3 regions of the Blastococcus colisei genome follow, and region 3 is predicted to be linked to each of the others. Evidence: predicted binding sites of a transcription regulator. Region 3 holds the regulator's gene; each other region holds the start of a gene.
What was found. The regulator LexA, encoded in region 3, represses DNA repair genes until DNA is damaged. The targets are predictions, from matches to a motif close to TCGAACANNTGTTCGA.

Region 1 (9,925 bases), 540 kb from region 3:
TACCTGACGGTGCTCCTCCTCTTCCACGGGACGCGCTCCGAGCTGTATCGGAGCCCCACCCCGCATGACTTTGGTCCACCCTGTCTCGTTCGAGTCCAACACGACTGAGAACGCCGTTCATAACACCACCGAGAACACCGCCGTCGAGGCCGCGACCGGGCCGACGTTCCACGAGCTGGGCCTGCCCCAGCTGCTGGTGACGGCGCTCGAGCGCCGCGGCATCCACCGCCCGTTCGCCATCCAGACCTCCGCCCTCCCGGACGCTCTCGCCGGGCGCGACGTGCTCGGCAAGGCCGCCACCGGTTCGGGCAAGACGCTGGCCTTCGGCCTGCCGCTGCTCGCCCGCATCGGCGCCGAGGTCAAGAACGGCCGCCGTGCCCCGCGCGGGCTGGTCCTCGTCCCGACCCGCGAGCTGGCCCAGCAGGTGCACGACAACCTGGCGCCCCTCGGCCAGGCCACCGGTGTCCAGCTGGCCACCGTCTACGGCGGTGCGCCCATGTACCGCCAGATCCAGCAGCTCCGTCGCGGCGTCGACGTCATCATCGCCACCCCTGGCCGGCTGCAGGACCTGATCAGCCAGGGTGAGGCGACCCTCGCCGAGGTCGTCGTGACCGTGCTGGACGAGGCCGACTTCATGGCCGACCTGGGCTTCCTCCCGGTCGTCAAGGAACTGCTCGACCAGACCGACCGCAACGCCCAGCGGCTGCTGTTCTCGGCCACGCTGGACGGCGAGGTCGATTCCCTGGTCCGCCGCTACCTCAAGGACCCGGCGCGCCACGAGGTCAAGCGCACCGGCGACGACGCGCCGCCGGCCGAGCACCTGGCGTTCAGCCTCGCCTTCCGCGACAAGCTGCAGGTGGCGACCGAGCTCGCCGGCCGCCCCGGACGCACGATCGTCTTCGCTCGCACCCAGCTGGGGGTGGACCGGCTGGCGGAGAACCTGAAGGCCGCCGGCATCAAGGCCGAGGCCATCCACGGTGGGCTGCCGCAGTCCGCGCGCAAGCGCGCCCTGGAGGAGTTCACCGACGCCCGGTCCCCGGTCCTGGTGGCCACGGACGTCGCCGCGCGCGGCATCCACGTGGACGACGTCTCGCTGGTCCTGCACTACGACCCGCCGACGGACGCCAAGACCTACCTGCACCGCTCGGGCCGCACCGCCCGCGCCGGTGCCGCCGGCGTCGTCGTCTCGCTGCTGCTGCCTGATCAGGTGGGCCAGTCCAAGCGCCGGTTCCGCACCGCCAAGGTCGACCCGGCCATCGACCGGATCCGTCCGGGCGACCAGGCGATCCTCGACCTGGTGGCGAAGGGGGTCCCGGTGGAGCCCAAGGAGCGCACCCAGCGCGACATGCGTCGTGGCGGTGGCGGTCCCGGCGGCCGTCCCCGTCGGGACGGCGACCGCCCCACCGGCGGTCACCGTGGCGGCCCGCGTCGCTCGTTCGGCGACAAGCCGCGGCCGGCCGGTGAGCGTTCCGGTGGCTCGTACGGCGAACGTTCCTCGGGTGGCGAGCGCGGCGGGCGTTCGGGTGGTCGGCCGAGCCGGCCCTCGCGCTACAGCAACTGAGCACCGAGCACTGACGCAAGCGGCCGGTCCCGGGATCCCCGGGGCCGGCCGCTTCGTCGTTCGGCGTTCAATCGCGGAAGACGAGCGCTCCGCTGATCTGGGTGACGACCTGGTCCCACTCCCCGCGCAGCGTGGCGGCGTCCTCGGCGCGGAGCACCGCCCGCGGCTCGGCCTCACCGCGGGCGACGGCCTTGCCGAGAGCGGACGTCGGGGAGAGCAGTGCGTCGACGCGGGCGAGGCCCGCGTACTCGGCCAGGTCGCGGACGCCCTCCACGGGCTGGGCGAAGGCCTGGTGGTCGACCAGTCCGGCGGCGCCGTCGGCCACCTCGGACAGCACCTCGGAGAGCTCGGTGAGGTCGTAGCGGTCCTGGTCGGCCGGCAGTGGCGGGACGTCGGTGTCGGCGACCTCCGGCCAGGAGGCGATCTCCATGAGGTCGTGGTCCTCGGTGCCCCTGCAGAAGCGCGCGAGCGCTTCGGGGGTATCGAACACGAACACCTCGCCGTTGCGGCCCAGGAAGCGGGCGACGTCCTCCACGTAGCAGCGCAGGGTCACCCCGGCGCCCTCGGGGACGACGACCTCGACGGGCAGGATGCCGACCGCCTCCCAGAACGCCCCGGCCTTCGCGACCTCGCTCGGGGATGCGCTGATCCGGCCCCCGCGGGCAATGGTGCGCACCGGAGCGCCGGCGGTCGAGCCCGCCTGCTCCTCGTCGTCCACGAGCACCATGTCATCCCCGCGGCCGCCCCCCACGTCGTCGGTGTCGACGTCCTCGGCCCCCGCCGCCGACGGGTAGTCCTCGAGCGTGGCCGAGCCCGCGCCGGTCCAGTCGAAGTGGTCGTCGAGCTCCTCGACGACGTCCTCCCACAGGTCGTCGAGGACACTCCCGACGCCGACCCAGGCGTTCTCGCCCGAGCGGCCGACGAAGGCATCCACGCCGAGGCCGAGCGAACCGATCTCGGGCTTGGCGGCCAGCTCGGCGACGGCCTCGAACTGGGTCTCGTCGTCGTCCTCGTCGTCGTCACCGCCGGTGTCCAGGCACTCGGCGAGCCGGCTGACGATGTCGACGGTCGCGGCCAGCTCCTCGACGGCCCACCGGTCGGGGCTCTCCGCGGCGATGTCGTAGACGCCGTCGAGGTCGAACCGGTGGTCGTCGTCGGGCGTCAGGTCGGCGGCACCGAGCCCCACGACGACCGGCCACACGGGGTGGTCGGCGAGGTCGTGGTCGGTGCTGCGCCGGCAGAACGCGGCGAGCGCCGCGGGGGTCGGGAAGAGGTGGACCTTCGCGACGTCGTCCTCGGTGGTGCCGAGGAACGCCTGCCACTCCTCCCCGTCCTCCTCCCACGGGGGAGCCCACAGCGTGTAGCCGGTGCGGTCATCGAGGGTGAGTGCGATCGGGACGATGCTGGGCCTGGCCACGGCTCCATCCTGCCCGGTCCACCCCCGGGCGCGCGCCCGGGTTGGGGAGCGGGGGGCGCCGGCTGCGTCGCTAGACCCCGATCGGGTGCCACACCGTCTTCGTCTCGAGGAACGGCGTCATCCGGGACAGGCCGGGATCCGCGGTCCAGTCCGGATCGGCCGCCGGCGCGCGCAGCACGCGCTTGACCGTGCCGGCCGCCTCGCGCTCGAACTCCATGGCCCGCCCCGCGGGTGCGCCGGTCAGGTCGATGGCGTCGACGTCGGCGTGCTCGGCCAGCCAGGTGCCCAGCTCCGCGGCGTCGCCGGTCAGCAGGTTGACCGTGCCGGCCGGGACGTCACTGGTCGCGAGCACCTCGGCGAGCGTCACCGCGGGCAGCGGCCGGTCCTTCGACGTCACGACGACGGCCGTGTTGCCGGTGGCCAGCACCGGCGCCAGGACGCTGACCAGGCCGAGCAGCGAGGACTGCTGCGGCGCCAGGACGGCGACGACGCCGGTCGGCTCGGGCATCGAGAAGTCGAAGTACGGCCCGGCGACGGGGTTGGCCCCGCCGAGGACGGCGGCGAGCTTGTCGGTCCAGCCGGCGTACCAGACCCAGCGGTCGATGGCGGCGTCGACGGCGGCGCGGGCCTTGGAGCCTGACAGCCCCTCGCCGGCGGCGACCTCCTCGCAGAACTGGACGTGCCGGCCCTCCATCACCTCGGCCACGCGGTAGAGCACCTGGCCGCGGTTGTAGGCGGTCGCGCCCGACCACGTGCCGAACGCGGCGCGGGCGGCGACGACGGCGTCCCGGGCGTCCTTGCGGGAGGCCCAGGCGGCGTTGGCGAGGAAGTGCCCCTTGGTGTCGGTGACCTCGTAGGTGCGCCCGGACTCCGAGCGCGGGAAGGCGCCGTTGACGTAGAGCTTGTAGGTCTTGCGGACGGCGAGCCGGTCGGAACTCACTGATCGTTCCCCTTCAGGTAGGCGGCGAGCCCGTGCCGGCCGCCCTCGCGGCCGTAGCCGGACTGCTTGTAGCCGCCGAACGGCGACGTCGGGTCGAACTTGTTGAACGTGTTGGCCCACACGACGCCGGCTCGGAGCTGGTTGGCGATCTTGAGGATGCGCGACCCCTTCTCGGTCCAGATACCGGCCGAGAGGCCGTAGGTCGTGTTGTTGGCCTTCGCGACGGCCTCGTCCGGCGTGCGGAAGGTGAGCACGCTGAGCACCGGCCCGAACACCTCGTCGCGGGCGATGCGGTGCGCGGGGGAGACGTTGGTGAAGACCGTCGGCGGGAACCAGAAGCCGCGGTCGGGCAGATCGCAGGCCGGCTGCCACCGCTGGGCGCCCTCGGCCTCGCCGTAGTCCGACAGCTCGCGGATGCGGGCGAGCTGCTCGGCGCTGTTGATCGCGCCGATGTCGGTGTTCTTGTCCAGCGGGTCGCCGACGCGCAGCGTGCCGATCCGCCGCTGCAGCGAGGCGATGACCTCGTCGTGGATCGACTCCTGGACCAGCAGCCGCGAGCCCGCGCAGCAGACGTGCCCCTGGTTGAAGAAGATCCCCTGGACGATGCCCTCGACCGCCTGGTCGATGGGGGCGTCGTCGAAGACGATGTTGGCCGCCTTGCCGCCGAGTTCGAGGGTGAGCTTCTTGGCGGTGCCGGCGACCGCGCGGGCGATCGACTTGCCGACCTCCGTCGAGCCGGTGAACGCCACCTTGTCGACGTCCCCGTGCTCGACCACCGCACGGCCGGTGTCACCGGCGCCGGTGACGATGTTGACCACGCCGGGCGGCAGGTCCGCCTGCCGGCAGACCTCGGCGAACAGCAGGGCGGTGAGCGGCGTGGTCTCCGCCGGCTTGAGGACGACGGTGTTGCCGGTGGCCAGGGCCGGGGCGATCTTCCACGCGAGCATCAGCAGCGGGAAGTTCCACGGGATGACCTGGCCGGCCACGCCCAGCGGCCGCGGGCCGGGTCCGAGCCCTGCGTGATCGAGCTTGTCGGCCCAGCCCGCGTGGTAGAAGAAGTGCGCCGCGGCCAGGGGGACGTCGACGTCGCGGGACTCCCGGATCGGCTTGCCGTTGTCCAGCGACTCCAGGACGGCGAACTCGCGGGCGCGCTCCTGGAGGATCCGGGCGATCCGGAACAGGTACTTGCCGCGGTCGGCCGGGCGCATCGGGCCCCACACGCGGGTGAACGCGCGCCGGGCGGCGGCCACGGCACGGTCGACGTCGGCCTCGCTGGCGGAGGAGACCTCGGTGAGGACCTCTTCGGTGGCCGGGTTGACGCTCTTGAACGCCTCACCGGTGCCGTCGACGAACTCGCCGTCGATGAAGAGGCCGTAGGAGGGCGAGATGTCGACGATGGACCGCGACTCGGGCGCGGGGGCGTACTCGAACATGCTGGTCATCGCTGTCAGTCCACCGTGACGTAGTCGGGGCCGGAGTAGTGGCCGGTGCGCAGCTTCTGCCGCTGCAGCAGGAGGTCGTTGAGCAGGCTGGAGGCGCCGAAGCGGAACCAGTCGGGGTCCAGCCAGTCAGGGCCGACAGTCTCGTTGATCAGCACCAGGTGCTTGATCGCGTCCTTCGTCGTCCGGATGCCGCCGGCGGGCTTGAACCCGATCTGGCGGCCGGTCGCGGCGCGGAAGTCGCGGACCGCCTCGAGCATCACGAGGCTCACCGGGAGGGTCGCGGCCGGGTTGACCTTGCCGGTGGAGGTCTTGATGAAGTCGCCGCCGGCGAGCATGGCGATCCACGAGGCGCGGCGGACGTTGTCCAGCGTGACCAGCTCACCGGTCTCGAGGATGACCTTGAGGTGTGCCTCTCCGCAGGCCTCCTTGACGGCGACGATCTCCTCGTAGACGTCGAGGTAGCGGCCGGCGAGGAAGGCGCCGCGGTCGACGACCATGTCGATCTCGTCGGCGCCGTTGGCCACGGCGTCCTCCACGTCGGCGATCTTCACCGCGCGGCTGGCGCGGCCACTGGGGAACGCGGTGGCGACCGCCGCGACGTGGATGCCGCTGTCGCCGAGCGCCTCGCGCGCGACGCCGGCGAGGTCGCCGTAGACGCAGACGGCCGCGACCTGCGGGCAGGCGGGGTCGCCCGGGTCGGGACGGCGGGCCTTGGCGGCCAGCGATCGCACCTTGCCGGGGGTGTCGGCGCCCTCGAGCGTGGTGAGGTCGACCATCGCGATCGCGGTGTCGATGGCCCAGGCCTTCGAGGTGGTCTTGATCGACCGGGTGCCCAGCATCGCGACGCGACCCTCGGCGCCCACCTGGTCGACGCCCGGCAGGCCGTGCAGGAAGGCACGGAACGCCGAGTCGGAGCGCGTCACGTCGTCGTACGGCGGGAGCGGCGTCATCAACGCGCGCGCGCCGTCGGGCAGCGCGTCGGGGTCGAGCACGTGGGTCATGCGCGCCATTCTCCCCTGCCGGGGGTTCGTGATCCGAACCTGCAGCCCCGATGGGGTGGGGCGTCGATTGCGCTCGTACTCCGGGGAGTGGGTCAAGGGGCTGACGCCATCTGTGTACAGCGCCTTGACCTGGGGATTCATGCTGCGATAGCCGCTGTGGCGCGATAGACTTCGAACACTTGATCGAGCGGTGTGGGAGGTGTCGTGGGCGAGCTGGCATCGGCGCTGGACGCCCTCGCCGCCGAGGACCTGCATGCCATGGTTGCGCCCCAGCTGCTGGACCGGAGCGCGGAGCTGGTGCGGGCGCGGAACCGGATCGACGCCGAGCTGGCGCGCACGGTGCGGGTGGCCGACCTGACGCAGGCGCCGGAGCACGACGGGTTGAAGACGATGCGGTCGTGGTTGCGCGGGCATGCTCGCCTCTCGCCGTCCGCGGCCGGTCAGCTCGTGCGCAACGGGCGGGTGCTGGAGCATCTGCCTGCGGTGGCGGCCGGCTGCGCTGCCGGTGAGATCACCGCCGAGCAGGTGTCGGTGCTCGCCCCGGTGGTGTCGCCGGAGAACGTGGCGGCGGCCGCCGAGCAGGGTGTGGACCTGGCCGAGGTCGATGCGGTGCTCGCGGAGACGGCTGCCACCCGCCAGCACGCGCACCTGGGTCGGGTGGTGCACCACTATCTGGAGCGACTCGACCCCGACGGCAGCGAGCCCGATCCGACCGAGCAGCGCTCGCTGCGGATGACGAAGCACTCCGACGGCAGCCTGAGTGGCGCTTTCGACCTCGACGCGGTCGGCGGGGAGAAGGTGCAGTCGGTGCTCGAGTCGTTCGTGCAGGCCAACCGGCCCGCCGGCGACCTGCGCACCCGCGCCCAGCAGCTCGGTGATGCGCTGGTGCAGTGGGCCGACGTCACCCTCGCCTCGGGCCAGGCGCCGATCATGCGCACGGTCAAGCCGCACGTCATCGTCCTGATCGACGTCGAGGACCTGGCCGACCCGGCCACCGGCCCCGGTGCGGGCGAGATGGGGTTCGGCGCCGTCATCTCCGCCGCCCGGGCCCGCTGGCTGGCCTGCGACGGCACCATCAGCAGGGTCGTCATGGGGCCCGACGGCGAGGTCCTGGATCACGGGCGGACCAAGCGGATCGTCCCGCCGGGCCTGCGCCGGGCCGTGGAGGTGCAGGAGCGGCACTGCGTGTTCGCCGGCTGCGAGGCGCCGACCCACTGGTGCGACGTCCACCATGTCCAGGAGTGGGTGCTCCACGAGGGCCCGACCAGCCTGGAGAACTCCGCGCTGCTCTGCGAACGTCACCACACCAAGGTGCACCACGGCTTCCGGGTCGAACGACAACCCGACGGCCGATGGCGCACCTGGCGACCCGACGGCACCGAGATCCTCGTGCTCCAGCGCATCACCGGCGGGACGGAGCGCGCCCGTACGGGCTGAGCGGGCTCCACCACGGAAGCGAGCGGGCGCGGACCGGGCGTGTGTGCTGCCGATACGGTGTGCCGCGTGCAGCTCACCGTCGTCGACCACCCGTTGGCCCGTGCCCGTCTGACCAGGATGCGCGACGAGCGGACGGACAACGCCATGTTCCGCGCCGCCCTGCGCGAGCTCACGCAGATGCTGGTCTACGAGGCGACCCGCGATCTGGCCATCGCCGAGGAGCCGATCCAGACGCCGGTCGTCGCGACGACCGGCTTCCGGCTGGCCGCACCCCCGTTGATCGTGCCGGTCCTGCGGGCCGGCCTCGGGATGGCCGACACCGCGCACGGGATGCTGCCGGAGTCGCAGATGGGCTTCGTCGGCCTGGCCCGCAACGAGGAGACCTTCCAGCCGGAGGCCTACATGGCGTCGTTGCCGGCGTCCCTGGTCGACCGCGAGGTCTTCGTCCTCGACCCGATGCTGGCCACGGGCGGCTCGCTCGTGCACTGCTGCGGTCTGCTCACTGCCCGCGGCGCCACGTCGATCACCGTCCTGTGCGCGCTGGCCGCGCCGGAGGGCATCCAGCGGCTGGAGGAGAGCGGGCTGCCGCTGCGGGTGTTCACCGCCAGCGTGGACGAGGGGCTCAACGACAAGGCCTACATCGTCCCCGGCCTGGGCGACGCGGGCGACCGCCAGTTCGGCGCGGTCTGACCGTGCGCTTCGGCGTCCTGGGCACCGGCTTCTGGGCCAAGGAGATCCACGCCTCGGCGCTCGCGGCGCATCCGGCCGCCGAACTGGTCGGCATCTGGGGTCGTGACGTCGCGAAGGCGGAGGCCGTGGGCGCGGAGTTCGACGTCCCCGGGTTTGCCCACGTCGACGAGCTGCTGGCGCAGGTGGACGCCGTCAGCATCGCGCTGCCGCCGGACGTGCAGGCGCCGCTGGCCGAGCGCGCTGCCAGGGCGGGCAAGCACCTGCTGCTGGAGAAGCCGATCGCCCTCGACGTCGAGGGCGCCGACCGAGTGGTGGCCGCCGTCCGGGATGCCGGCGTCGCGTCGGTCGTGTTCTTCACCTTCCGGTTCCGTCCGGCGACGGCGACCTGGCTCGAGCAGGCGGCCCGGACGACGCCGGCCGGTGGGCACGGGTCGTGGCTGTCGTCGCTCGCCGGCTCGCCGTTCGACTCCTCGCCGTGGCGCAAGGACCGCGGGGCGCTGTGGGACATCGGCCCGCACGCGCTCTCGCTGCTCGTGCCCGCGCTCGGCCCGGTGGTCGCCGTGCAGGCCGGCGCGGGGCTGGGGGACACCGTGCACCTGGTGCTCACGCACGAGTCCGGCGTGGCATCGACGGTCACGGTGTCGCACACGGTGGCCCCGATGTCGGTGGGCAACGAGTTCTTCGTCCACGGGGACGCCGGTCGGCTCGTGCTGCTGCCGGAGGACGGGGTGGCGCCGGAGGCCTTCGCGGTGGCCGTCGACGAGCTGATGCAGGCCGCGGTCGCCGGTGGCACGCACCCGTGCGACGTCGGCTTCGGGCGGGACGTCGTCGCCGTGCTCGCGGCGGCCGCACGCGCGCTGGACTCCGGCTGCCGGGAGCCGGTCGGCCGGTGACCACCGCGACGGCGCAGCGGACGAGGAGGACGGGGCTCCCGCGGTCCAACCGGTTCGGCCCATCACCCCACTGACGCCCGGCGGGCGCCCGGCTCAGCGGGCGCGCTCGTGCCGCAGCAGGACGACGCCGTTGCCGAAGGTCCGCGCCTCGACCAATCGCAGGTCGGTCGGTGCACCCGACGGCCCGAAGAGCTGCCGCCCACGGCCGAGCAGCACCGGGTTCACGAAGAGCCGGTACTCGTCGATCAGGTCGTGCCGCCGGAAGGTCGCGGCGAGGTCGGCGCCGCCCAGCACCATGTCGCCTCCGGGCCGGTCCTTGAGCGCACGGATCTCGGCCGGGTCGACCTCGTTCCGCACCTCGGTGGCCCAGTCGACACGGTCCAGCGTCCGCGAGAAGACGATCTTGGGCATGTCCCGCCAGATACCGGCGAACTCCTTCATCGGCGCGGAGACCTCCGGGTCCTGGTCGGCCGTGGGCCAGAACGCCGCCATGAGCTCCTGGGTGACCCGTCCCTCGAGGAACGTGCTCGCGGTCGCGAGCTGC
Region 2 (9,925 bases), 1.4 Mb from region 3:
GTCCGGGGCGACGACGACGGGCCGTTCCTCATCCAGCGCGTCGTTCTCGGCGAGCACGGCCCGTGCGGCCTCGTCGTCGGCCGGATCGAGCCACTGGTGGGCGATCCCGTGCTCGTCCAGCAGTGCCTGCAGCCGGGCACTGGCCGGCCACCGCGGATCGCCCACGACCCGCAGCCCGGAGGCCCGGCCGATCAGCATCGCGCGGCGCAGCAGGAAGGCCCGCATGATCACGTCGGCCAGTTCGCGGTCGGCCGCCATCACCTCGCGCAGCCGCTGCACGGTCAGCGTCACCACCACCCCGGGCGCGGCCGCGACCACCGATCGGACGGCGCGCTGCCCGGCGAGCATGTTGAGCCCGCCGAGGAACCGGCCCGGGCCGACCACGGAGACCACGCGCTGCTCGCCGCCGTCCCCCGGCTCCGGGTTCTCGACCACGGCGACGGTGCCCGTCAGCACCACGACGAAGTCCCACTCGCCGGCGCCGCCCCGCACCAGCACCTCACCGGCGGTCGTCGACCGGCGGCGTCCGGCCCGCCGGAGGACGGCGAGCTGGCGGTCGTCCAGCCGCGGTGAGGCGCCGCTCAGGTCGGGTGTCTCGGCCAGGCCCTCGACGGCGGGCAGCCGGGCCGGCGGCGACAGCGGCACGGGCCGGCGTCCCGCCTCGGCGACCAGGGGCGCCACGGCGCGCTCAGCGGGCGTGCCGCGTGGATCGGTGCGGAGCAGGGCTGCCGCCAGCTCGTCCGTACCGGCCCGCCCCGCGTGGCGGAGCCCGTTGACGAAGAACGTGGGAGTGCCCTCGACACCGCTGGCCTCGGCGCCGACGACGTCGTTCCGGATCCGCTGACCGTGGGTGCCGTTCCCGAGCTCGCGGGCGAACCGTTCGAGGTCCAGGTCGAGGGCCGCCGCGTGCTCGAGCAGCCCCGCGGCGTCGAGCTCGTCCTGGTGGGCGAACAGTCGGTCGTGCATCTCCCAGAACCGGCCCTGCGCACCGGCGGCCTCGGCGGCGAGCTGGGCGCGGGGGTGCACCTCCAGCAGCGGCAGGTGCCGGAAGACATAGCGCAGGTCGTCCCCGAACCGGCTCCGCAGCTCGCTCACCACCCCCGTGGCGCGGCCGCAGAAGGGGCACTCCATGTCGCCGTACTCGACCAGGGTCAGCGGGGCGTCGACCGGACCGCGGATGTGGTCGACGGCCGGGTCCACCGGCGGGTCGAGCTGGGCCGGCCGCTCCGGTGCGCTGCCTCCCCGGCCCAGCAGCCGGAAGAAGAGGGCTCCGAGGGCCGTCGAGACGACGGCGGCGCCCAGGATGCCGATGGTCGCCTCCTCCCGCAGGGCCTCGTCGTCGAAGGCCAGGTCGGTGACGAAGAGGGAGACGGTGAAGCCGAGGCCGGTGAGTGCGGCGCCGCTCCACACGCTGCCCAGGCTGATGCCGGGAGGCAGGACGCCCAGCCCCGTCCGGACGGCGAGGGTCGCGGCGAGCCCGACGCCGAGCAGCTTGCCCACCGCCAGCCCGACGAAGACCCCGATGGTGACCGGGGAGGTGAGCGCCCGCTCGACCAGCGCACCATCGATGCGCACGCCGGCATTGGCCAGCGCGAACACCGGGACGACGACGTAGCTGCTCCACGGCACCAGGACCGCGCCGATCCGCTCGTTCGGGGAGATGGCGCGCTCCACGGACAGCTTCGCCTCGCGGGCCAGCGCGGGCTCCGGTGACTGCCGGAACGCCCGCGCCAGCGACCCGGCGCGCTCCACCTCGGCCCGGCGCGGGGGATAGGCGCTGACCAGCAGCCCCAGGACGACCCCGCCGATGGTGGCGTGCACGCCCGACTCGTACATGGCCACCCACATCACCGCGCCCACGGCGAAGTAGGCCGGCCCCCGCCACACCTGCATGCGGGACAGCCCGATGAACGCCAGCACGCACAGGCCCGCGATGCCGAGCGCGACGGGGTCGATCTCGTCGGAGTAGAAGATCGCGATGGCGGTGAGAGCGCCGATGTCGTCGACCACCGACAGCGACAGCAGGAAGACCCGCAGCTGGATCGGGCAGTGCCGGCCGAAGAGCGCCAGGGCGCCCAGGACGAACGCGGTGTCGGTGGCCATCGGGATGCCCCAGCCCACCGCACCGTCCCCGCCGGCGTTGATGGCCAGGTACAGCAGTGCCGGGATCACGAGGCCCGCGACCGCCGCCAGCGCGGGGACGGTCAGCCGGCTGCGCTGCACCAGCTCCCCCATGGAGAGCTCGCGACGCACCTCCATGCCGATCAGGAAGAAGAAGAACACCATCAGGCCGTCGTTGACCCAGTGCTGCAGGTCCATGGCGATCTCGGCGGTGCCGAACCGCAGGGCGAGCTCGGTGTGCCAGAGCCGCTCGTAGGAGCTCCCCCACGGCGAGTTGGCCCAGACGAGGGCGAGCAGGGTGGCCGCCACCATCAGGCCGGCGCCGGCGACGCCGGAGCGCATCAGCCTCCGTACGGGCGCGGACAGCTGCGCGGCGAGATGGGCCGACCCGGGGCGGCTCGCGCCGGCGACAGTGGTCACCCCGGGAACGCTAGGACCCGGACGTCTCCGGAGGGAGTCCCCCTCAGTCCCCCCGGCGGTCGGGCAGGAACCTCAGCCGGTCGCGGGTGGCCGTGACCTCGGCGGCGTCGACGTCGGCCAGCACGATCGTCTCGACGCCGGCCGCGGTGGCCAGCAGCTCTCCCATGGGGCTGACGATCCGGCTGTCGCCGACGTGCTCGGTGCCGTCACCCGCGGTCCCGACCCGGTTGCAGCCGACGACGTAGGCCTGGTTCTCGATGGCCCGCGCCTGCAGCAGCGTCTGCCAGTGCAGGCGTCGCGGGCTGGGCCAGTTCGCCGGCACCAGGTAGACGTCGGTCTCCGGCGCGGCCTTCCAGAACACGTCGGCGAAGCGCAGGTCGTAGCAGATGAACGGCGTGATCCTCACACCGCCGATCTCGACGGTCACCGGCTTCTCCCCCGCCCGGAACCGCTCGTGCTCGCCGGCGTGGGTGAACGGGTGCAGCTTGCGGTAGCGGTGGGCGACGCCGTCGGGACCGGCCAGCACGAAGGAGTTGTAGGGCAACTGCTCCCCGGCGGCGATCTCCGGGCAGGTACCGCCCACCCACACCCCGTGCTCGGCGGCCTGACCGGCCAGGAACTGCGCCGACGGGCCATCCTCGGGCTCACCGATGCCCGGCGTCATGGTGAATCCGGTGCTGAAGGTCTCGGTGAGCAGCACCAGCTCCGCCCCTGCCCCGACCGCCCGGGCGACCTGCGGGGCCAGCCGCGCGAAGTTGGCCTCCCGGTCCTCCCAGACGATGTCGTGCTGCACCGCGGCAATCCTCACGAGAGCCTCCTCAACCGCTCGACGGCGTCGCCCAGGACGGCGTCACTCTTGCAGAACGCGAACCGGACGAGGTGCCGGCCCAGGTGCGCGTGCTCCGGTGCGTAGAAGACCACGGTCGGAACGGCGACGACACCGGCGCGCTCCGGCAGCGCGCGGCAGAACGCCAGCCCGTCGCCGTCGGGCTGCACCGGCCGCACGTCGACCGTCGCGAAGTAGGTGGCCTCCGGGCTGATCACCGGCAGCCCGGCCTCGCGGAGCCCTCGCACCAGGACGTCCCGGCGGTACTGCAGGTCACGGGCTGCCCCGGCGAAGTACTCGTCCGGCAACGCCAGGCCGGCCGCGATGGCGGGCTGGAACGGACCGCCGTTGACGTAGGTGAGGAACTGCTTGGCGGTACGGACGGCGGAGACCAGGGGGGCGGGCCCGCAGATCCAGCCGATCTTCCAGCCCGTGACGTTGAAGGTCTTACCGGCGCTGCCGACCGTCAGCGTGCGCTCGCGCATCCCCGGGAGCGTGGCGATCGAGAGGTGCCCCTCCCCGTCGCCGGCCCCGTCGAAGACCAGGTGCTCGTAGACCTCGTCGGCGAGCACGAGCAGGTCGTGCTCCACGGCATGGTCGGCCAGCAGGGCGAGCTCCTCGCGGGTGAAGACCTTGCCCGTCGGGTTGTGCGGGGTGTTGAGCAACAGGACCTTCGTGCGCCCGGTGATCGCGGTCCGCAGGTCGGCGGGGTCGAACGTCCAGGGCCCCGCGCTGTCGCTCGGCGGATGCAGCGGCACCGGCCGGGCGACGCCCCCGGCCATGGCGATGCCTGCGGCGTAGCAGTCGTACATCGGCTCGAAGAGCACGACCTCGTCGCCGGTCTCGATCAGCGCCAGGAGTGCTGCCGACAGCGCCTCCGTGGCCCCGGCCGTCACGAGGACCTCGCTGTCGGGGTCGTGGTGCAGGCCGCGGAACCGCCGGACGTGCCTGGAGACGGCGGTGCGCAGCTCGGGGATCCCGGGACCCGGCGGGTACTGGTCGGCGGCGGTGCCGATGGCGGCCCGGGCGGCGTCGAGCACCGCGGGCGGGCCGGGGTAGTCGGGGAACCCCTGGCCGAGGTTCACCGAGCCGGTGGCCACCGCGAGCGCGCTCATCTCGGCGAAGACCGTCGTCCCGAAGCCCTGCAGCCGGGCCGAGAGGTACGGGGCCCGGCTCATCGCGCTCCCTCCAGGACGACCTGCACGCTGCGGTTCTTCTCGGCGGCCGCGGGCCACCGGGGCACACGGATCGGGGCGCGGACCATGCCGCCAGCCTGGCAGAGGCCTCGGTTCCACGTGGAACCGTCCATGGCCGAGTCGCGAGCTCCTCGGGCCGCGCCGACCGGTCAGCCGATCCGGACGTCCTCCATGCCCTCGACCGAGACGACGTCGCCGCGGTGCAGCTGGCGGCCGCGGCGCTCCTCGGGCTCGCCGTTGACCCGGACGGCGCCGGAGAACAGCACGTCCTTCACCTGGGCGCCGGTCGGGACGGCGTCGACCAGCTTGAGCAGCTGACCGAGCCGGATGGTGTCCTCGCCAGGCCGCAGGTCGACGGTGCGCATGGCGCTCAGTCTGCCGACCCGTCGGGCACGAGGACGTCGCCGGTGCCGACGGAGCCGCCCCGGATGACGGCCGCCCGCACGGCGAGCAGCCCGTCGCGCTCGCGGTGGATCGTCTTGAGCACCGAGGTGTCACGCGCGATGCCGCCGGGCTGCGGGCGGGTGGTCATGACGCAGCGGGGGATCGGGATGCCGAACCGCAGCCGCACGCCGCCGAGCTCCGCCTCCTGCCCCCGCAGGTGCTCCTCGCCCTCGCCGTCCAGGACGACGTTGGCCCGGAACCGCCGGCGGTCCCACGTGCCGAGCGTGCCCGTCGAGACCAGCGACAGCCGGATGCGAGGGCTGTCGTGGAACGGTCCATGGGCGCCCTCCCACTGCAGCCACTCGGTGGGGTCGGGCTCCTCCTCGTCCACCGGCGTCTCGTAGGTCGGGGCCACGTCGCCGTCCTCGGCAGCGGCGCGCAGCTCCACCCGGCGGCCGAGCCAGCCCGAGAGGGTGTCGTCATCGGTGGTCACCGAGCCGTCGGGCAGGACCACCTCCACCCCGCCGTCGGCGCGCAGGCGGGCTGACCCGAAGAGCAGCTCGGGCACCCGCCGGGCGGTGAGGCCCAGGCCGGTGTCGCGGTCGAACAGCGCCCAGCGCCGGTCGCCGTCGATGCCGAGCGCACCGATCTGCGCCTCGGCCAGCCGCTCTCCCTGCAGCGACTTGACCGGGTAGCGCCAGAGCTCGAGGACCCGCACGTCAGCCCGCCGTCCAGGCCAGCGTCCAGATGCCCGCCCACTCCTCGCCGGGCTCGAGGACGAGCAGGTCGACGCCGTCGGCCAGCGCGTTCGGCGGGCAGGTCATCGGCTCGACCGCCAGGGTCCGGCGCCACCGGCCCTCGGGGAGCACGTCGCCGCTGAACACCTGGAGCCAGGACCACGCGCCGTCGACCGCCAGCTCCAGCTCGCCCGCCGGACCGCGCAGCCGGGTCCGCGCCCAGCCGTCGTCGTCACGGACGAGGTCGGTGAGGGCATCGTCGAGGACGCGGTCACCGAGCCGGCCGACGGCGCCGTCGAACGGGGACCGGCGGCCCGTCGGCAGCCCGCCGTCGAGCTCCAGCACCGTGCGGACGGGCAGCGTCAGGTCGGCATCGCCGATGCCGCCGTCGTGCGACGCCCCGACCGACAGGTAGGGATGGAAACCGGCGCCGAACGGGGCGGCTTCCGTGCCGAGGTTGCGCACCCGCAGCGTCACGGTCAGCCGGCCGGGATCGAGCCGGTAGTCCACGGCGCCGGCCAGCCGGAACGGGTAGCCAGGATGCGGCTCCACGACGGTCCCCACGGTGGCGGCGTCGTCCGAGGTCTCGAGCGCCGTCCAGGGCTGCCAGGCGACGAGGCCGTGGATGGCGTGCGGCGCCTCGGGGGAGCCGACCTCCAGCTGCAGCTCCCGCCCCTGCCACGTCCACCGGCCGTCGCGGATCCGGTTGGGCCAGGGCAGGAGGACCGCACCCGGCCAGCCGTCGACGACCGTGCCCGCCGGATAGGCGTCGAGCACCTCCCAGTCCCCCACGGTCAGCCGGCGCATGCCGCCACCACGCAGGTCGACGGCGAGGCGGGCGGCGCCGGCGCTCAGCTGCACGTCGGTCGGCCGCTCGTCCGGCCATGTGTCAGGCATCTGTGCGACCTCCCCGTGTCCGCCTGTGCGTCAGCTCACCACAGTCGACCTCGGACGATCTCCGCTGCACCTCGGGAGTCCTGATCCTGTGGACGGGAAGAAGTTGTCCACAGGCCGTCTGAGCTTCTCTTTTCGTCGCACCGCCTCGCTATTCTTCGCTCATACGTTCGATCAGTCGGTGCGAATGGCAGGTGCTGGGCGGTGTCGTCGTGGGTGTCGGTGCTCGAGCAGCTCGCCGAGCTGGATCCGGCCGACTTCGACCCCGACGACTTGTCCGACGAGCAGCTGCGCGGGGTCATCCCCTTGGCCCAGATCGGCATCAACCGGCTCACGGCGATGCAGACCCGGGCCGTCGGCGCCGGGGACGCCAGGCAGGTGCACACCGGCGACGGCATGGCGTCGATGAAGCCGTGGTTGACCGGGCACTGCCGGGTCTCCGGTCGCGAGGCGGCCGGGCTGGTGCGGGCCGGCCGGCGGCTGAGAGACCTCCCTGCGCTGGCGGCCGCCTACGCCGCCGGTGCGGTGACGCCTGCGCATGTCGCCGTGGTGACCACCGCAGTGACTCCCGAGCGGGTCGCGAAGGCCGCCGGGCAGGACATCGACCTGGGCTGGACCGATCAGATCCTCACGGATGCGGCGCTGGCGCTGGGTCCGGAGGACACCGCCCAGGCCGTCCGCCGTTGGGTGGCCGGCATCGACCCCGACGGCACCCTGGACGACGCCGCCGGGCTGCCCCGGGTGTTCCGGATGGCGACGTCGGCCGGTGGACGCACGTACCTGTCCGGGCACCTGGATCCGGTCGGTGCCGAGACGGTGCACACGGCGCTGGAAGCGGTCATGAACGGTCACCGGCCGGCCGGTGACCGTCGCAGTTCCGCCGAGCGGCAGGGTGATGCCCTCGTCGAGCTGTGCCGCCAGGCGCTGCACGGCGACCAGTTGCCCGACGTGCGTGGGCAACGTCCACACGTGCGGGTCACCATCGACTGGATGGCACTGTGCGCCGAACGTGGGATGCCCGGCTTCGGCGCACTGTCCTTCGGAGGACCGATCAGCGCCGAGACCGCCCGCCGCATCGCCTGCGACGCCGGCGTCTCCCGGATCCTCACCGGCCCGAACAGTCTGCCCACCGACGTGGGCCGGGAGCAGCGCACCGCCCCGGCGGGCATCCGTCGCGCCATCGAAGAGCGCGATCTGCACTGCGTCTTCACGGGCTGCACCGCCCCGCCGGCCTGGTGCGACGTCCACCATGTCGATCACTGGGCATGGGGTGGAGAGACCTCCTGCGACAACGGCGCCCTGATCTGCGAACGGCATCACACCGCCGTCCACGAGGGCGGCTTCCGGGTCGCTCGCGACCCCGGTACCACGGTCTGGCACACCTACCGCCCCGACGGATCGGAGATCCGGATACGGGGATCGGGTCCATAGCCCGACGATCGCGGTACCGGCCGTGAGCCAGCCGGCACCGCAGGGGTGACGGGTCGTGCGCACGGCGCGTGCCGGCGAGGACGAGACTGGTCAGTGGCCAGGCGCTCGATCCGTACCGGGGCGGCGGCGCTTGTACCGTCAGCTGGACTGATCTCGACGAGGGAGCACCGTGCCGGTCGACCGCGAACTGCCCACCCCCGAGGCCCACGACCTGCTGGCGCTGACCCGCGAGCTGGCCGACGCCGAGCTGGCGCCGAAGGCCGCGCAGTACGAGCGCGAGGAACGCTTTCCCCGCGAGGTGTTCCGCACCCTCGGGGACGCCGGGCTGCTGGGACTGCCGTTCGGCGAGGAGGTCGGCGGCGGCGGGCAGCCCTACGAGGTATACCTGCAGGTCGTCGAGGAGCTCGCCGCCCGCTGGGCCAGCGTCGCCCTCGGCGTCAGCGTGCACACCCTCGCCTGCTTCCCGATCGACCGGTTCGGCACCGAGGCCCAGCGCCGCGACCTGCTGCCCGAGATGGTGGGGGGCCGGCTGCTCGGCGCGTACTGCCTGTCGGAGGCGCACGCCGGCTCCGACCCGGCCGCCATGCGGGCGAGTGCCAAGGCGAGCGACGGCGGGTGGCTGGCCAACGGCGAGAAGGCCTGGGTCACCCACGGCGGGCACGCGGACTTCTACTCCACCTTCCTGCGCACCCCCGACGACGGTGAGCGGGGCATCTCCTGCTTCCACCTGACGCCGGACCTCGCCGGGTTCTCCCCCGCCAGGCCCGAGGAGAAGATGGGGCTGACCGGGTCGACGACGGCCGCGATCCGGCTGGACGACGTCCCCGTCCCCGCCGACCGGCTGGTCGGCGAACGCGGCCGCGGGCTGTCGATCGCCCTGGCCGCGCTCGACTCCGGCCGCCTGGGCGTCAGCGCCGTCGCCGTCGGGCTGGCCCAGTCCGCCCTCGACCTCGCCGTCCGCTACGCCGGCGAGCGGGAGGCGTTCGGCCGGCCGATCGTCGAGCACCAGGGAGTGGCGTTCCTGCTCGCCGACATGGCCGCCGCCGTCGAGTCCGCCCGCGCCGTGTACCTGGTCGCGGCCCGGCGCAAGGACGCCGGCAAGGAGTACGGGCGGCAGGCCAGCATCGCCAAGCTCGTGGCCACCGACGCCGCCATGAAGGTCACCACCGACGCCGTCCAGGTCCTGGGCGGCGCGGGGTACACCCGGGAGTTCCCCGCGGAGCGCTACATGCGCGAGGCGAAGGTCATGCAGATCTTCGAGGGCACCAACCAGATCCAGCGGATGGTCATCGGCAAGGCCCTCGCCCGCGAGGCCGCCGGAGGCTGATGCCCCCGTTCTGTCGGTGGGCGGGTGCAGCATTCGTGCATGGCTGTCTTCGCCGACGTCGAGACCGAGGAACCGGCGTTCGCCGCCCGGGTGCGGGCGTCCTTCGACGCCCACCGGCACACGTTCCTCGCCACGCTGCGGGCCGACGGCTCCCCCCGCATCAGCGGGATCGAGATGCACTTCGTCCTGGGTGAGCCGTGGCTGGCCGGCATGCCGGGGTCGGTGAAGTTCACCGACCTGCGCCGCGACCCGCGCTTCGCCCTGCACAGCGGCAGCTCCGAACCGGATGCGTTCGACGCCGACGCGAAGCTCAGCGGGCGCGCCATCCCGGTCACGGATGCCGCCGAGCGGACCCGGTACGCGACAGCGGCCGGCATCCCCTCCGGGCACATGGGCTTCGAGCTGTTCCGCGTCGAGCTCGACCAGGTGGTGCTGGTCGCCCTGAACGAGGAGAAGACCGCCCTGGTCGTCTCCTCCTGGCGTCCGGGGCGAGGGTTGACCCGGACCACCCGCACCTGACGCCGCTCCGCGGGGGAACGCGTGGCGTCCGTCGGTGGACCGGGCCGCCCCTGACCGGCGAGACTGGGGA
Region 3 (9,925 bases):
CGGGTCCACAGGGCCTCGTCGGTCTTGCGGTCGATCCCGCGGATCGTCTTCCACTCCTCGACGATGGCCTTCAGCCGGTCGCCGGCCGCCTTCCACGACGTCGACTCGGCGGCGATCTGCTCGGCCTCCGCGGCGAGCGTCTCCTTGCGGGCGACCTGCGCCGCGCGGGCGGCGGCCTTCTCGGCCCGGTACTCGGCAGCCGCGGAGTCGGCGGTGTCCACCATGGCCCGCGCCCGGGCGGCGAGACCGTCGAGATCACCGACGGCCGCGGCGGCCGGGATCGTCTCGGCGAGTCCCTGCGCCTTGCCGCGGATCTCCGACGGGTTGCCGGTGTGCGCCTTCAGGCGCGCCTCGAGCAGGGTCACCTCGGTGGCGAGGTCGTCGTAGCGGCGCCCGTAGTGGGCCAGCCCCTCGGCGGGCTCGCCGGCCTGCCACGAACCGACGGCGCGCTCGCCCTCGGCCGTGCGCACGTAGACCGTGCCCTCCTCGTCGACGCGGCCCCACTGCGTGGGGTCACTGGCGGGAACGGCGGGCACCTCGACGGCCGGCTCGGGAGCGGCCGCTGCGGGTGCGGGCTGGGGCATCGGGCGCGGCACCGGGCGGGGGGCCATGGGGCGCGGCTTCGGGGGCGCCGGAACCGGTGCGTCCGCGGTCGGGTCGGCGACCGAGGCGTCGCCGGGCGCCGGCGCCTCCGGGGTGCCGGCCTGCGGGGTGACCGCCTCCGAGGTGGATGTGCTCGGCACCGATGCCTCCGGCGCCGGCGCCTGCGCCGGAGGGGTCTCGGCCGGCATGGCATCGGCCGTCGGCTCGGTGCCCGACTCCTCGGTGCCCGACGCCTCGGGGGTGGCTGCCTCCGCGGCCGGATCCGGCGTCTCGGCGCCGGCCATCGGGTCGTTCACCGCCTCCGCGCCGACCGTCTCCGGGTTCTCCGCAATCGGCGAAGAGTCCTGCTGCGCCCCGTTACCGGGGTTGTCCGTGCTCGACACGTCCGGCAGTGTCCCACGTCGCATCCGGGAGACTGACCGGCGTGAGTGCCGTTTCCCCAGGGCCGCCCCCGCCGGGCACGCGTGCCTCCGTCGCCGTGGCCTTCTGCCCCGCGCCGCCGCTCCTGCTGCCCGCCGTCGAGGGCCGGGCGGACGCCGGCACGAGGGCGCTGAGGAACGCGTGCGCTGCCGCCGTGACCGAGCTGCTGGCGGTGCGGCCAGAGGTCGTCGTCGTGGTGGGGGAGGGAGCTGCCCCGCGCGAGCGCCTCGGGGCCGGCGACGTCGGCACCCTCCGCGGCGTCGGGCTGGATCTGGAGATCCCGTTCCAGGGACGCGTCCGGCCGGGGGGTCGCCGGGTGCCGCTGGCGCACACGCTGGGGGCGTGGCTGCTCGAGGAGGCCGGCTTCGCCGGCACACGGGTCGGCGTCGCCCCGGCCGACCTCGGGCAGCTCGTCCGTGACCTGCCCACCCCGCTGGGAGTCCTGGCCATGGGAGATGGCTCGGCGCGGCGCAACGTCAAGGCCCCGGGCTACCTCGACGACGCCGCCGGGCCGTTCGACGCCGACGTCGCCCGGTCGCTGGCAGCCGGGAACGCCGCGGCCCTCGCCGCCCTCGACCCCGACGCGGGGGAGCGACTGCTGGCCGCCGGTGTGCCGGTGTGGCGCGCGGTCGGCGCCGCCCTCGACGGCCGGTCGATCGCCGCGCAGCTCCACCACGACGCGGCGCCGTTCGGGGTCGGCTACCTCGTCGCCTCGTGGGTGGCGGCGTGACCGAGCTTGCGAGGTCACGCAGGGGCAGGGCACCGTCGGGCACGGGGACGACGAGCGCCTGCGAGGGGGGCTCGTGACCGAGCTTGCGAGGTCACGCAGGGGCAGGGCACCGTCGGGCACGGGGCCGACGAGCGCCTGCGAGGAGGGCACGTGACCGAGCTTGCGAGGTCACGCAGGGGCAGGGCACCGTCGGGCACGGGGCCGACGAGCGCCAGCCAGGGGGGCTCGTGACCATCCCGCCGGTGGTGGCGATCGTCGGCCCGACGGCGACCGGGAAGACGGCGCTCGCCGTGGCGCTGGCCCACCGCCTCGGCGGCGAGGTGGTCAACGCCGACTCCATGCAGCTCTACCGCGGCATGGACATCGGGACCGCCAAACCCGACCTCGCGGAACGGGACGGCGTCGTGCACCACCTGCTCGACCTCTGGCACGTCCGCCAGGCCGCATCCGTGGCGGAGTACCGCGACCTCGCCCGGGCCGAGATCGACCGCCTTCGCGCTACGGGCACCGTGCCCCTGCTGGTCGGCGGCTCCGGTCTCTATCTCCGCGCCGTCCTGGACGAGCTCGACTTCCCCGGCACGGACCCGGAGCTGCGGGCCCGGCTCGAGGCGGAACTGGCGACAGTGGGACCTGCCGCGCTGCACGAGCGGCTGGCGGGGCTGGACCCGGCAGCGGCGGCCGCGGTGCTGTCCAGCAACGGACGACGGATCGTCCGGGCTCTCGAGGTCATCGAGCTCACCGGAAGACCCTTCCGCGCGCAGTTGCCCGAGCCCCGCCCGTACTACCCGGCCGTCGTCATCGGCCTGGACCGGGAGCCTGCCGAGCTCGACCAGCGGGTCGCGGCGCGGGTGGACCGGATGTGGGCGGCGGGCTTCGTCGACGAGGTGGCGCGGCTGAACCAGGACGGCCTGCGGGACGGTCCCACCGCCTCCCGGGCGCTGGGCTACGCCCAGGTGCTGGCCCAGTTCGACGGTGAGCTGAGTCCCGAGGCGGCGCGCGAGCGCACGGTCTCCACGACGCGGCGGTTCGTGCGCCGGCAGCGGTCCTGGTTCCGTCGTGACGCAACGATCAGCTGGTTCGATGCCGCGCGGCCGGACCTGGTCGACGCCGTCTCCGCGGTGATCACCGCCCGTACGATCGAGCCGTGACTTCCCGAACCGCTCCCCGCGTGCTCGTCGGGCACGGCACGGAGAACGACTTCGTCGTCCTACCCGATCCCGACGGCGGCCTGTGGCCGGAGGACCGGCTGGACGGCGGCCTCGTCCGACGGCTGTGCGACCGGAGGGGCGGGCTCGGTGGCGACGGCGCGCTGCGGTTGGTGCGCAGCGTGCACGTGCCGGACGCCGCAGCGGTGCTGGGCGGCCACCTGGAGAGCTGCGAGTGGTTCATGGACCACCGCAACGCCGACGGGTCGACCGCCGAGATGTGCGGCAACGGGATCCGGCTGTTCCTGCACGCGCTGGTCAGCGAGGGTCTGCTGGACCGGGCCACCTGCGAGGCCGGCGTCCTGGTGGGCACGCGCGGTGGTCCTCGCCGGGTCGGCGCGACGGCCGACGGGAACTACTGGGTGGACATGGGGCCGGCCCGCGAGTTCGGCGCCGGGAAGGCCGTCGTCGGGGGTGTGACGTTCGCCGGGCTCGCCGTCTCGATGGGCAACCCGCACCTGGCCTGCCTCACCGACGTCGACGTCGACGCGCTGGACCTCACCAGGACGCCGGAGTTCGACGCGGCGCTGTTCCCGGACGGTGTCAACGTGGAGCTGGTCAACGTGCTGGAGCCCGGAGCGCACGTCCGGCTGCGGGTCGTCGAGCGCGGGGTGGGGGAAACCCGGTCCTGCGGCACCGGCGCCTGCGCCGCGGGCTACGCCGCGCTCACCGCTGCGGGACGGACCGAGGGGACGGTCCTCGTCGACGTCCCCGGGGGCCGCCTGTCGGTGCAGGTGACCCCCGGGACGACCGTGCTCACCGGACCCGCGGTGCTGGTCGCCGCCGGCGAGCTGTGCCCGGAGTGGCTGGCCGGCTGAGGCGCGTCAGGCCCGCTCGTCGTCCTCGGTCGGCGACTCGGGCATCAACCCTTGACCTTCGACACCCGGACTGTCCTGCGGCTTCCCCTGACCGCTGTCCTGGTCAGGGCCGCCACCGAACAGGTTCCGCGGCGGATCCAGGCCCTTCGGGTCGCGGCCGGGGTCGTCGAGTTCGCTGTCGGCGCCCAGACTGCTCGATCCGCTCTCGCTCATCGCTACCTCCTCGGTGCCCGGGATGTCCCTCCCGCCCTACCCGCGACCGGACGGGATGCATGCGGAGTCGCGCGGTGTTGTACCCGGCGATGACAAGTCAGGTGCCTGTTTCCGCCCCCCGTGCCACGCTGGAGCCGATGACGACCGCTCCCGATGTCCCGTTCGACGACACCACCGGCCTCGACGCACGGCCTGCGCCCGCCGGGCAGTGGGGCGAGCCCGACGACACGACCGGCTCCTACGCCCTCGAGGCCCGCGGGGCGCTGCGCCGCGTCGCCGGGCTGTCCACCGAGCTCGCCGACGTCACCGAGGTCGAGTACCGGCAGCTGCGCCTCGAGCGCGTCGTGCTGGTCGGGGTGTGGACCGAGGGCACCCAGGCCGACGCCGACCGGTCCCTGGCAGAACTCGCCGCACTGGCCGAGACCGCCGGTTCGCAGGTGCTGGAGGCGGTGAGCCAGCGCCGCGACAAGCCGGACGCCGCCACTTACGTGGGCTCCGGCAAGGCGAACGAGATTCGCGACATCGTGGCCGCGACCGGCGCCGACACCGTGATCTGCGACGGGGAGCTGACTCCTGGGCAGCTCAACCAGCTGGAGAAGATCCTCAAGGTCAAGGTGGTCGACCGGACCGCGCTGATCCTGGACATCTTCGCCCAGCACGCGAGCAGCCGGGAGGGCAAGGCCCAGGTCGAGCTGGCCCAGATGCAGTACATGCTGCCGCGCCTGCGCGGCTGGGGTGAGTCGCTGTCCCGGCAGGCCGGTGGCCGGGTCGCCGGGGGTGGCGGCATCGGCACCCGCGGTCCGGGTGAGACCAAGATCGAGACCGACCGGCGACGCATCCGCGCGCGGGTGAGCAAGCTGCGCCGGGAGATCGCCGGCATGGCGACCGCGCGGGCCACCCAGCGGTCCAGCCGGGACCGGAACGCGACGCCCAGCGTGGCCATCGCCGGGTACACGAACGCGGGCAAGTCGAGCCTGCTGAACGCGCTCACCGGCGCCGGGGTGCTGGTGGAGAACGCGCTGTTCGCCACCCTGGACCCCACGGTGCGCCGCGCGCAATCCCCGGACGGCCGGGAGTACACGCTGACCGACACCGTCGGATTCGTCCGGCACCTGCCGCACCAGCTGGTCGACGCCTTCCGCTCCACGCTGGAGGAGGTCGCTGCCGCCGACCTGCTCCTGCACGTCGTGGACGGCTCCGACCCGGATCCACTGGGCCAGATCGACGCCGTGCGCGTGGTCCTCGGCGAGATCGACGCAGCGGCGGTGCCGGAGGTCATCGTCGTCAACAAGGTCGACGCCATGACCGAGGACGACGTCCTGACCCTTCGCCGGGCCCTGCCCGGCGCGGTCTGGGTGTCGGCCCGCACCGGTGCCGGTATCGACGGCCTGCGCGATCTGATCGCCGCCCGGCTGCCGCACCCGGACGTCGACATCGAGGTCCTCGTGCCCTACGACCGCGGCGATCTGGTCGCCCGGGTCCACCGCGACGGCGAGGTGCTCAGCGAGCGGCACGAGGACGCCGGTACCCGACTGAGCGCGCGGGTGGACGGCGGACTCGCCGCGATGCTCGAGCAGTTCGCCGTCCCGGTCGCCTGACCGCATCGTCCGACCCTGTCGGGGTGGAACCGCCTCGTCCGGATCACGGGGAGGTCACGGGCCGGTACCGTGACGGCGTGACGAGCGGCGTGGTGCGGGACGTCGGCGTGCCCGAGCGGACCCGTGTCGTCTCGATCGGCCGGCCGCCGTGGTGGGTCATGCTGCTCGCGCTGGTCGTCGGGAGCGTGGTTACGGCCGACCTGCTCGCCGGCGGCGTCCTCGAGCGGATCGACCTGCGGGTGTCGGAGATCATCGGTGGCTGGGGTCTGCGGGACTCGGCCGCCTACCCCGTGATCTGGGCCGTCACCCAGCTCGGCGGACGCGCCACGATCCTTATCGTGCTGGCGATCCTGGTGGGCTACCTGGCCTGGCGGCGGCACACCTGGATCCCGCTGTTCCGCGTCCTGCTCGCCCTCGGCACCCTCACCGTCGGCGTCTACGCCCTCAAGTTCGGCACCGGCCGCACGGCGCCCGGGCATCCCGACGAGCTCTTCTTCCACGTCGACGGGGTCTCCTTCCCGTCGGGGCACGTGGCCAACGCCGTGATCATGTGGGGTGTGGCGCGGTGGCTGGCCGTGGAGTGCGGACTGCCGGCCAGGGTGCAGCGCGCGTTCTGGTGGCTGAGCGTGGCCGGCCCCGTCGCGACCGGCGTCTCGATGGTGTCGCTGGACTTCCACTGGATCACCGACGCCGTCGTCGGGGGTGCCGTGGGCATCCTGCTGTTGGGCGTGGTTCACAGACTCGATGCAATCGTTCTGTCACGCTGGGTACGTGCCCGAGGCCGGCAGACCGCGTAGCGGCGTGCGGGGGCGGCTGCTGGCGGCCGGGGGAGTCCTCGGTGCCGGCGTCGTCCTCGGCTGTGCCGTGCCCGCGTCGGCCGAGGACGTCGCCGCGGCGCCGGCCACCCAGTGCCAGATCACCGACCCCCGGCTGGCGGAGATCTCCGGGCTGGTCGCCGTCGGCGACGGGTATCTCGCCATGAACGACGGCGGCGAGCAACTGGCCGTTCACATGCTCGACGCCGCGTGCCAGGTGATCGACTCCCACACCGCCGCGGTCGACCCCTACGACCCCGAAGACATGGCGGTCGCCGCGGACGGCAGCGTGTGGCTGGCCGACACGGGCGACAACAACACCACGCGGACGACGGTGGCGCTGCTGGCTCTCCGCCCGGACGGGACGACGGGTGTCTTCCGGCTCACCTACCCCGACGGGCCCCACGATGCCGAGGCCCTCCTCCTCGCGCCGGACGGAACCCCGTACGTGGTGACCAAGGAGGTGCTCGGCGCCAGCGGGGTGTACAGCACCCCCGCGTCGGCGCTCGTGGACGGCGGCACCGTGGCGCTCGCGAAGGTGGCCGGCGTGAACATGACGCTCACCGGGACCGCCGGTGGACCCGTGGGGCGGGCCGGCCAACTGCTGGTCACCGGCGGTGCGGTGTCCGCCGATGGCCGGCGTCTGGCGCTGCGCACCTACACCGACGCCTACGTCTGGCCGTTGACCGGCAGCGACGTCGTCGGCGCCCTGTCCGCGGAACCGGCGATCATCCCGCTGCCGGACTCTCCCCAGGGCGAGGCGATCACGTTCGCGGCGGACGGCCAGAGCCTGCTCGTCGCCAGCGAGGGGCTGCCCAGCGACCTCACCCGCGTCCCGCTGGCGCCTGCGATCGTCGAGGCCACCCAGCCGGCCCCCGACGGTGTCGTTCCCAGCTTCAGCGACCTGACCCGGTCGGGACTGTCCCCCTGGACGTCGGCTCTCATCGCCGCCTCCGTGGCCACGGTGGCCGTCTGGCTCGGCGGCAAGCTGCGCCGCCGACCCTGAGGTTCGCGGCACGGCGTCGTGGCCCCGTCCCTCGGCTCGCCGTCGGACGGGGAGGGACGGGGTCCGCTGTCAGACTCGGCGCAGGACGCTCACGACCCGGCCGAGGACGGTCGCGTCGTCGCCCGGGATGGGCTCGTACGCCGGGTTGTGCGGCAGCAGCCAGACGTGGCCGTCGCGTCGCTTGTAGGTCTTGACCGTGGCCTCGCCGTCGATCATCGCGGCGACGATCTCGCCGTTCTCCGCCGTCGGCTGCTGCCGCACCACGACCCAGTCGCCGTCGCAGATGGCGGCCTCGACCATCGAGTCGCCGACCACCTTCAGCATGAAGAGCGTTCCCTCGCCGACGAGCTCGCGGGGGAGGGGGAAGACGTCCTCGACCGCCTGCTCGGCGAGCACCGGGCCACCGGCGGCGATGCGGCCGACCAACGGGACGTAGGTCGGCGCCGAGAGCTGGGTGTCGTCGCCCTGACCGACCTCGGCGGGTGCCGGGACGGTGTGCGGCGAGTCGCCGGGAAGCCGGACGTCCAGGGCGCGGGGGCGATTGGGGTCGCGCCGCAGCCAGCCCTTCTTCTGCAGCACCGAGAGCTGGTGGGCGACCGACGAGGCCGACGACAGACCGACCGCCTCGCCGATCTCGCGCACCGAGGGCGGGTAGCCGCGCCGTTCGATCGAGTCGCGGATGACCTCCAGCACGCGGCGCTGGCGCTGGGTCAGGCCGTCGCCGTCGGCACCCCGGTCGGGGAACGATCGGACCGCCGCCGTCCCGGTCGTGGCGCCGGTGTCCGCCGACGCCTTGCGGCCGCCTGAGCTCCCGCTCTTCTCCGCCACGTCGCCTCCTCGTCCGCCGCTCGCGCAGCGCCTGTGTCCGTGGGACGACGGTAGCGCTTTTCCGGGCTCGGATCAAACACATGTTCGAAGTCGCCGGCCGCGTCCGGTGGCTTTCGTCGGACCTGTGCGGTAGACATCGCACAGGCGTTCGAATCGAACAAGCGTTCGAACGCTGGACGAGCCGGGAAACAGAGGAGGACGGGTCATGGGGAGCGTCGCACAAGCCGTACTGGAGTTCGACGAGGAGATCCTGGCGCCGTGGCGGCCGCGATTGGTGGTGGCCGGTGACGCCGGCGATGCCGCCGCGACGCGCGCCCCGCTGGCCCGACCGTCGCGCCGGAACCCGTCGAGGGTCGGCGTGTGCCGCCCTCCCGTCGCGCCTGGCACCCCTGCGCGCCGGACCGCCGGGCCGCGTCCCATCGGTCGGGCTCCCGCGCCCACCGCTGGTGCACCTCGCCGGCCCTCGGCCGGTCGGCGCCCTGCTGCGACGAGTGCCTCGGCGGCCGGTCTGCGGTTGACCCGCCGCGCCCGGCGGCTCGCCGTCGTGATGGCACTGGCCGCGGGCGTAGCGGTGGGATCCTGGGTGGGTCCGCTCCTCGGGGGTGACTCCGGCGGCCTGCGCCTGGCGGGGGAGACCAGTGTCGTGGTGCAGCCGGGCGACACGCTGTGGTCCATCGCTTCTTCGCTGGACGGCTCCGGGGACGTCCGCGCCCTGGTCGACGAGATCCAGACGCTGAACCACCTGCAGGGCGCCGACCTCGTCCCTGGTCAGACCCTGCTCCTCCCGTGAGCGGAGCGCCGCGCAGTCGGAGGTTGTCGCGCTGGGTCCGAGCGCTCGACCAGCGGGAAGCGCACGGAACGGCCGCGACGACGCCCGGGCCCCTGCCCGCCGTGCTCGCCACGGCAATAGGTCCACAACGTCGAGGCGCGACTTCGTCAACCCTCAGTGCGGGCGCCTTCACGCTCAGTGGTCGGTTTACCGCTTACGGTCGTCGCGTGTCAGGCGCCATGGAGAACCGAGCAGCTGTGTTCACCGATCAACCCCAAGCCGTCGAGGTCTACCAGGCAGGGACCTGGTGGGCAGGCGAGCTGCTCGGCTGGCGGCACGACGCCAACGGTTCCTGCCAGGTGTGGGTGCGCGTCGTCCTCGGCGGTGTCGAGGAGACCGCGTGGACCGACCTGGCATCGCTGCGCCTGCCCGAACGGCACCTCGCCGTCGCCGCCGGGCCGACCGGGCCCCCCGCCGCTGCTCCGGGCGCGCAGGAGATGTCCGTCGCACGCCACCCCTCGGGCCGCCGGGCCCGATCGACGGATGCCGACGGCGCCGCCACCGCCGGGCTGGCGATGGTGCGCGACCTGTCCGTCGTCCCCGAACCCCCGTCGACCGGCGGTCGTCGGACCGCTGAGGAGACGGCACAGTTCGCGTCCGTGGGGCGCCGACGCGCCCCTGAGGTCGCGGAGCCGCCGGCGACCGGGCGTCGCCGCGCCCCGGAGACGGCGGAGTCGCCGTCGGCCGGACGGCGGCGCGCTCCGGAGACCGGCGAGTCACTGGACATCGGCCGGCGTCGCGCGCCGGAGGGTGCTCCGGCTCGGCCCGCCGCTCCCGCGCTCCCTGGTCGCCATCGTGCATCCGGCGAGCTCGGTCGGCACCGGACGGCCGACACCGGCATGCTCGCGGCGGTGCCCCAG

Region 1: the regulator LexA is predicted to act here: its motif matches at 6,533-6,548, upstream of FHU33_RS04110 (HNH endonuclease signature motif containing protein).
Region 2: the regulator LexA is predicted to act here: its motif matches at 6,737-6,752, upstream of FHU33_RS00155 (HNH endonuclease signature motif containing protein).

Annotation. Positions count from the first base shown of each region.
Region 1 covers NZ_VFQE01000001.1:846,234-856,158, forward strand. Annotated here, with positions in the region: gene FHU33_RS04085 (DEAD/DEAH box helicase) at 65-1,561, shown strand; gene FHU33_RS04090 (hypothetical protein) at 1,629-2,978, opposite strand; gene FHU33_RS04095 (aldehyde dehydrogenase family protein) at 3,049-3,918, opposite strand; gene FHU33_RS04100 (aldehyde dehydrogenase family protein) at 3,915-5,360, opposite strand; gene deoC (deoxyribose-phosphate aldolase) at 5,366-6,361, opposite strand; gene FHU33_RS04110 (HNH endonuclease signature motif containing protein) at 6,566-7,798, shown strand; gene upp (uracil phosphoribosyltransferase) at 7,865-8,488, shown strand; gene FHU33_RS04120 (Gfo/Idh/MocA family protein) at 8,491-9,381, shown strand; gene FHU33_RS04125 (dihydrofolate reductase family protein) at 9,475-9,925, opposite strand, start outside.
Region 2 covers NZ_VFQE01000001.1:23,605-33,529, forward strand. Annotated here, with positions in the region: gene nhaA (Na+/H+ antiporter NhaA) at 1-2,541, opposite strand, end outside; gene FHU33_RS00130 (nitrilase-related carbon-nitrogen hydrolase) at 2,585-3,349, opposite strand; gene FHU33_RS00135 (pyridoxal phosphate-dependent aminotransferase) at 3,346-4,545, opposite strand; gene FHU33_RS00140 (RNA-binding S4 domain-containing protein) at 4,713-4,928, opposite strand; gene FHU33_RS00145 (MOSC domain-containing protein) at 4,934-5,665, opposite strand; gene FHU33_RS00150 (aldose 1-epimerase family protein) at 5,667-6,581, opposite strand; gene FHU33_RS00155 (HNH endonuclease signature motif containing protein) at 6,783-8,009, shown strand; gene FHU33_RS00160 (acyl-CoA dehydrogenase family protein) at 8,179-9,336, shown strand; gene FHU33_RS00165 (pyridoxamine 5'-phosphate oxidase family protein) at 9,376-9,855, shown strand.
Region 3 covers NZ_VFQE01000001.1:1,383,050-1,392,974, forward strand. Annotated here, with positions in the region: gene FHU33_RS06610 (DUF349 domain-containing protein) at 1-986, opposite strand, end outside; gene FHU33_RS06615 (class III extradiol ring-cleavage dioxygenase family protein) at 1,028-1,753, shown strand; gene miaA (tRNA (adenosine(37)-N6)-dimethylallyltransferase MiaA) at 1,981-2,901, shown strand; gene dapF (diaminopimelate epimerase) at 2,898-3,776, shown strand; gene FHU33_RS06630 (hypothetical protein) at 3,783-3,989, opposite strand; gene hflX (GTPase HflX) at 4,127-5,587, shown strand; gene FHU33_RS06640 (phosphatase PAP2 family protein) at 5,665-6,384, shown strand; gene FHU33_RS06645 (hypothetical protein) at 6,359-7,408, shown strand; gene lexA (transcriptional repressor LexA) at 7,478-8,236, opposite strand; gene FHU33_RS24850 (LysM peptidoglycan-binding domain-containing protein) at 8,751-9,026, shown strand; gene FHU33_RS06660 (hypothetical protein) at 9,233-9,925, shown strand, end outside.